Cystobacter fuscus DSM 2262: one gene and its partner. The protein of the gene in region 2 binds, or shares a complex with, the protein of the main gene of each other region. Links are inferred from orthologs where the notes say so. Each region holds a gene or a part of one and is shown on either strand. Other genes may lie near its edges.

What was found.
Region 1: the proteins of D187_RS08545 (region 2) and D187_RS23800 are in contact, whole or in part, in a cryo-EM structure (PDB 7NYH), measured with the Escherichia coli proteins. The link is inferred for Cystobacter fuscus DSM 2262 from one-to-one orthologs.

What each region holds. Positions count from the first base shown.
Region 1 is NZ_ANAH02000013.1:289,103-292,413, forward strand. The notes cover bases 1-2,999. They hold D187_RS23800 (NADH-quinone oxidoreductase subunit J), read right to left. Parts: upstream 1,757-2,999; coding sequence 1,244-1,756; downstream 1-1,243. Other genes in these bases: nuoL (NADH-quinone oxidoreductase subunit L), read right to left, coding at 1-823; nuoK (NADH-quinone oxidoreductase subunit NuoK), read right to left, coding at 869-1,180; nuoF (NADH-quinone oxidoreductase subunit NuoF), read right to left, coding at 1,753-2,999. In the rest of the region: more of nuoF, read right to left, coding at 3,000-3,087; D187_RS23810 (NADH-quinone oxidoreductase subunit NuoE family protein), read right to left, coding at 3,114-3,311. UniProt on the Escherichia coli protein: NDH-1 shuttles electrons from NADH, via FMN and iron-sulfur (Fe-S) centers, to quinones in the respiratory chain. The immediate electron acceptor for the enzyme in this species is believed to be ubiquinone.
Region 2 is NZ_ANAH02000005.1:237,325-240,555, forward strand. What follows is about bases 263-3,181. They hold D187_RS08545 (complex I subunit 1/NuoH family protein), read left to right. Parts: upstream 263-969; coding sequence 970-2,394; downstream 2,395-3,181. Other genes in these bases: D187_RS08540 (NADH-quinone oxidoreductase subunit G), read left to right, coding at 263-967; D187_RS08550 (NuoI/complex I 23 kDa subunit family protein), read left to right, coding at 2,413-3,177. Also shown: more of D187_RS08540, read left to right, coding at 1-262. UniProt on the Escherichia coli protein: NDH-1 shuttles electrons from NADH, via FMN and iron-sulfur (Fe-S) centers, to quinones in the respiratory chain. The immediate electron acceptor for the enzyme in this species is believed to be ubiquinone.

The DNA of each region.
Region 1 (3,311 bases), on a different replicon or contig from region 2:
CCGAGTTGGCCATCACCTCCAGCCCCTGGAAGGCCAGGGGGCCCTTCATCGCCAGGCCCTCGCGGAAGCGCGTCTGGGCGGCCTCGGGGTTGATGCCCACCGGGGCGAAGTTGCTCGTGCCCGCCTGGTTGTTGAACGCCCCCACCAGCAACACGATGAGGAAGGAGCCGATGAGGAAGGCGAAGTCGCCGATGCGGTTGGCGATGAACGCCTTGCGGCCCGCCCACGCCTTGGCCGCGTCGGTGTACCAGAAGCCGATGAGCAGGTAGCTGGCGAGGCCCACGCCCTCCCAGCCCACGAACAGCAGGACGAGGTTGTCGGCGAGCACCAGCGTGAGCATCGCCGCGATGAAGAGGTTGAGGTAGGCGAAGTAGCGCCAGGGGCTCTCGTCGTGCTCCATGTAGCTCGTGGAGTACACGTGGATGAGGAAGCCCACGCCGGTGATGACCAGCAGCATGATGCCCGACAGGTGGTCCACCACCAGGCCGAGGTTCACCCGGAAGTCACCGGCGGCGAACCAGATGCCATAGTCGTACCCGAGCGCGTAGCGGATGGCGCTGGCGGAGAAGGCGCTCTCCATGGCCACCGGCGTGCCGCCCGACGGCGCGTGGTTGACGCACCAGAAGGCCAGCACGGACAGCGCGAAGGAGCCGGCCACCATCGCGCACGCGATGAGGTTCACGTTGGCGCGGCCCAGCTTCTTGCCGAACACGCCGCACACGAACGCGCCCAGCAGCGGCAGTGCGATGATGAGCCACAACGACTGCGCGAAGACGGCGGGCTCCACCGGCGCGGTCATGAAGAATGACTTGAGGGCATCCATTGCTCTGAGGGCTCTCGTAGGGCGGAAAAGAGGGGAGGGGGACCGTCAGTGCTTCATGGTCCGGATTTCTTCGATGTTGACGGTGCCGCGGCTGCGGAACACGGCGATGACGATGGCCAGTCCGATGGAGGCCTCCGCCGCCGCGACGGCGATCACGAAGAAGGCGGACACGTGGCCCGTGGCGTCCCCGTTCTGCCGCGCGAAGGCGAGGAACGTCAGGTTCGCCGCGTTGAGCATCAGCTCCACGCACATGAACACCACCAGGGCGTTGCGGCGCACCAGCACGCCGAACATGCCCAGGCAGAACAGGACGGCGGCGAGGACGAGGTAGTACTTGATGTCGACGGAGTGGACCATGACGCCGGGGGAAGGAGGGCGGACGCGGGCCCGCCTTCTAGCAGAGGGTTGAAGGGGACGCGCTCAAATCCGCGACTTGGCCACCACCACCGCGCCCACCATGCCCACCAGCAGCAGCAGGCTGACGGCCTCGAAGGGCAGCAGCCACCGGGTGTAGATGGTCTGGCCGATGACCGCCAGCGTGCCGAAGCCCTGGCTCATCGCCTGGCTGCCCGTGAACGTGCTGGCCGACGGGATGCGCCAGATGGCCGTCACCAGCACCGCCAGCAGTCCCGCCGCCGCCACGCCTCCGGCCACGCGCGCCAGCGTCACCCGGGGGCCCGTCGTGGTCGCCTCGCCCAGGTTGAGCAGCATGATGACGAAGAGGAAGAGCACCATGATGGCGCCCGTGTAGACGAGCACCTGCAGCACCGCCACGGTGTGCGCCCACAAGAGCACGTAGATGCCGGCCAGGAAGAAGAAGGTGGCCACCAGCGACATGGCGGAGCTGATGGGGCTCTTGGCGACGATGACCATCACCGCCGACACCACCGTCAGCAGGGCGAAGACTCCGAAGAGGACGTGCTCGATGCTCAAGACCAGTCTCCGAACGCGCCCCAGGGCTTGTCGCCGAACGGGCAGCGGTGCTCGCGGATGTGCGCCTCGAACTCGTCGCGGAAGCGCATGAGGAAGGAATGCGTCGGCAGCGCCGCGGCATCGCCCAGCGCGCAGATGGTGTTGCCCAGGCCGATGGGCGGGTAGGGTGCGATGGACGAGGCCACGTTGCTCAGCTGCTCCACGTCGCCCGGCTCGCCCCGGCCCTCCTCGATCTTGCGCAGGATGCGCGCCTGCCACGGCGTGCCCTCGCGGCACGGCGTGCACTGGCCGCACGACTCCTCGGCGTAGAAGCGCGCCACGCGCCACAGGCTGCGCACCATGCAGGTGGTGTCGTCCATGACGATGACGCCGCCGGAGCCCGCCATGCTCTGCTTCACCTTGAGCGCCTCGAACTCCATGGCGATGTCCAGCTCGTCCGGGCTGAGGATGGGCGCCGAGGAGCCTCCGGGAATCACCGCCTTCACCTTGCGCCCCGCGGGCAGGCCCTGGCCGTACTTGTCGTCGAAGATGAGCTGGTTGAAGGTCGTCTCCAGCGGCACCTCGTACACGCCCGGCCGGTTCACCGTGCCCGACAGGCACATGATGCGCGTGCCGCCCGACTTGTCCGTGCCCAGGCCCGCGTACCAGGCCGAGCCCCGGGTGAAGATGTGCGGCACGCTCGCGAGCGTCTCCACGTTGTTGACCACCGTGGGGCTGCCGAACAGGCCCACCACCGCGGGGAAGGGCGGCTTGAGCCGCGGCCAGCCCTTCTTTCCCTCGAGGCTCTCCAGGAGCGCCGTCTCCTCGCCGCAGATGTAGGCGCCCGCGCCGCGCACCAGATAGCAGTCCAGCGCGTAGTCCTTGCCCATCAGGCTCTTGCCGAAGATGCCCGCGGCGTACGCCTCCTTGATGGCCTGGCTGAGCCGCTGCGCCGGGAACTTGAACTCGCCGCGCAGGTACACGTAGCAGGTGTGCACGTTGAGCGCGTAGGCCGCGATGGCAATGCCCTCGAGCAGCATGTGCGGATCATGCGAGAGGATGTTGCGGTCCTTGAACGTCCCCGGCTCGGACTCGTCGCCGTTGACCGCGAGGTACTTCGGCTTGGGGTTGTCCTTGGGGACGAAGCTCCACTTGAGTCCGGTGGGAAAGCCCGCCCCGCCGCGCCCGCGCAGGTTGGACTTCTTCACCTCGTCGATGATCTGCGCGGGCGTCAGCTCCAGCGCCTTGGTCAGACCCTGGTAGCCCCCGCGCTTCTTGTACGCGTCCATCGTCCAGGACTGGGGCGTGCCCCAGGCGGTCGAGATGACGGGTTCGAATGCCGTTGTCGCCATGAAATCAGGTTCCTTGATGGAGCGGGTCAGGAGAGCTTGTCGATCAACTCGTCGAGCTTGGCCCTCGAGAGGCTCTCGTGGTGGTCCTCATTGATTTGCAGGCACGGCGCGGTTCCGCACGAGGCCAGGCACTCCGTCTCGCGGAGGGTGAAGCGCTCGTTCGTCTCTCCGGCCTTCAGCCCGAGCTTGTTCTCCAGGTGGGCGAGCATCTTCTCGGCTCCCCG
Region 2 (3,231 bases):
GTGCTCGCGCGGCTGCAACACCTACGCGGACTTCATGGGGCAGGAGACGTACCGCTACCGCCCGCGCGAGAACGAGGCCGTCAACAAGAGCTGGATGTGCGATCACGGCCGGCTCACCTACAAGGGCCTCAACCTGGGCCGCGTGCTCAACGCCGTGGTGGGCCGCCAGCAGGGCGGCACCGCCCGTCCCGAGGTCGCGCGCAAGGAAGCCATCCAGGCCGCGGGCCGCGCGCTCGCGGACGCCAAGGGCAAGGTGGCCGTGCTCGCCTCGCCCGTGGCCTCCAACGAGGATCTGCTCGCCGCGCTCACCTTCGCCAAGACGACGCTGGGCGTGCGTGAGGTGTACGTGGGGGGCCGCCCGCAGGGCGAGGCCGACCACTACCTGCTCACCGCCGACCGCAACCCCAACCGCAAGGGCCTGGAGCTCATCGCCCAGGGCCTGGAGCTCAAGCTCCAGCCGTTCGAGGCGCTGGTGCAGGGCATCGACGGCGGCAAGGTGAAGGCGCTCTACGCCGTGGGCGCCGAGGTGCCCGGCGGCGACTTCGCCCAGACGGCGGCGAAGCTGGACACCTTCGTGGTGCAGGCGACGAACGAGTCGCCCCTCACCGCGCAGGCCACCGTGCTGCTGCCGGCTTCCGCGCACGTGGAGTACGACGGCTCGTTCGTGCAGGTGGACGGGCTCGTGCAGCGCTTCCGCAAGGCCTACCCCTCCAAGGGCGAGGCCGTGCCGCATGCGCAGCTGGTGGCGGAGCTGACACGGGAGCTGGGGGGCACGGCCTCCTGGACGACCACGCGCGAGGCCTTCCGCGAGCTGGGCAAGAGCGTGCCCGAGTTCGCCTCGTTCGACTGGGACAAGGCGGCTCCGCCCGATCGGGAGAAGCCTGGCATCAACCCGCTGCCGTCCGGTGCCGACGGTCGGCCGGCGGGCTACCGTGAGTTCGGCGCTCCCAGGGTTCGAGGTCTCTGACAATGAAGCGCGTTCTCGCCATGCTCACCATGCTCGCCGTCTTCATTGGCCTGTACGCCGTGATGACGGGCATCGCCTATGTCCTGGGCGGCTTCGTGGAGAAGGAGCTCTTCACCGGCGCCAGCCGGATCGTCAACATGCTCATCCTCATGCTCGCCGTGGTGATGGGCACCGCCGCCCTGCTCACCATGGCCGAGCGCAAGTGGAGCGCGCTGATGCAGGATCGCATCGGTCCGAACCGCGCGCGCATCGATCTGCCCCTGCTGCGCGACACGGCCCTGGGCGGCATCCCCCACTTCCTCGCCGACGGCGCGAAGATGCTGTTCAAGGAGGATCACCTCCCGGCGGCGGCCAACAAGCTGCTCTACAACCTGGGCCCCATGCTGGCCTTCGCGCCGGCGTTCGCCCTGTTCGCCGTGGTGCCCTCGGGCCCTAGCGTGTCGGTGTTCGGCCAGCACGTGGACATGGTCGTGGCCACGCCCGACTTCGGCATCCTCTACGTGTTCGCCATCGCCTCGCTGGCGGTGTACGGCACCTCGCTCGCGGGCTGGTCCTCCAACAACAAGTTCGCCCTGCTCGGCGGCGTGCGCGCCTCCTCGCAGATGATCTCCTACGAGGTCGCGCTCGGCTTGTCGCTCGTGGGCCTGATGATGGCCTTCTCCACGGTGCAACTGCCCGCCTTCGTGGGCAACGTGGCCAATGAGCTCGGCCTGGGCGGCGAGGCCACGGGCCAGGCGCGCTACCTCTGGTCCACGAACGTGGGCGGCTTCGACATCGGCATCCCCGCGTGGGGCTTCCTCCTGCAGCCGCTCGGCTTCTTCATGTTCTTCGCCGCGGCCTTCGCCGAGACCAAGCGCGCCCCCTTCGACAGCCCCGAGGGCGAGTCGGAGATCATCGGCTACTTCGTCGAGTACTCGGGCATGAAGTTCGGCCTGTTCATGATCTCCGAGTTCGTGGAGGTCGTGATCCTCGCCGGCATCATCACCGCGTTGTTCTTCGGCGGCTACCACCTGCCCTTCGGTGGGGAGTGGCTGTCCAACCTGCCCGTCATGAAGGAGCATGGCTGGCTGTACGGCACCATTCTCGGCACGGTGTTCTGGGTGAAGACGCTGTTCTTCATCTGGTTGCAGCTGATGATCCGCTGGTCCTTCCTGCGCTTCCGCTACGATCAGATCCAGACGCTGGGCTGGAAGATCCTCCTGCCGCTGGGCCTGATCAACGTGTTCGTCACGGGCGCGCTCATCCTCTGGGATCCCTCGCTGCGCTACCTCGCCCTCTTCGGCATGTTGCAGATCGGCGTGCTGGTGGCCCTGACGACGTCCTCGGCCTCGAAGGAGGAGGACACGCACGGCACCGGGCTGGCGGCCCCGTCGGCGCCCACTTCGGCCGGAGTGCACGCACGTGCCTCCACGGCCCCCTCGCACTAGTCGGAGCGAACAGTCACCATGGCTTACAACGCATCCCAGGATCCCCGCACCGACATCCGCGAGCGGACTTATCTGCCGGAGCTGCTCCGCGGCCTGGCCATCACCACCCGGCACTTCATCCGCAACCTCTTCGGGACGCGCGAGACCCAGACGCCCTTCGAGGAGCGCACCGGCACCAGCCTGGTGACCACGGTGCAGTACCCCGAGGAGAAGATCCCCTATCCCCCGGGCTACCGCGGGCTGCACCGGCTGGTGCCGCGCGACGATGGCAAGCCGCGCTGCGTGGCCTGCTACATGTGCGCCACCATCTGCCCGGCCCAGTGCATCTACATCGAGGCGGGCGAGTACCCGGTGGACGCCGCGGATCAGAGCTCGCGCGTCATCGAGAAGTACCCCACCCAGTTCGTCATCGACGAGCTGCGTTGCATCGTGTGCGGCCTGTGCGTGGAGGCGTGCCCCAAGGACGCCATCCGCATGGACACGTACACGCACACTCCGCCCGAGTACAACCGGCAGGGCTTCGTCTACGACATCCCCAAGCTGCTCAAGGGGCCCGCGGTGTCCCACCCGTCGGATCCCTGGAACAAGCGCTCGGACTCGCGGCAGCCGGCCCACGCGCACAAGGAAGCCCACACCCGCGTGGGCGAGGGCCACGAGCACCACGACCACGGCCACCCCGCCCATGCGCCCGCGCTGACCACGGGCCACGCGGAGCCGGTTCCCAACGGCCGCACCGTGATCTCCAACGACGGCCCCGTGCCGGTGACGAAGTTCCTCAAGTAGTCCCCAGGCGCCCAGAGGTGCCCTCCGCCGGCCCGCCCCCTCCGCCTTCGCGCG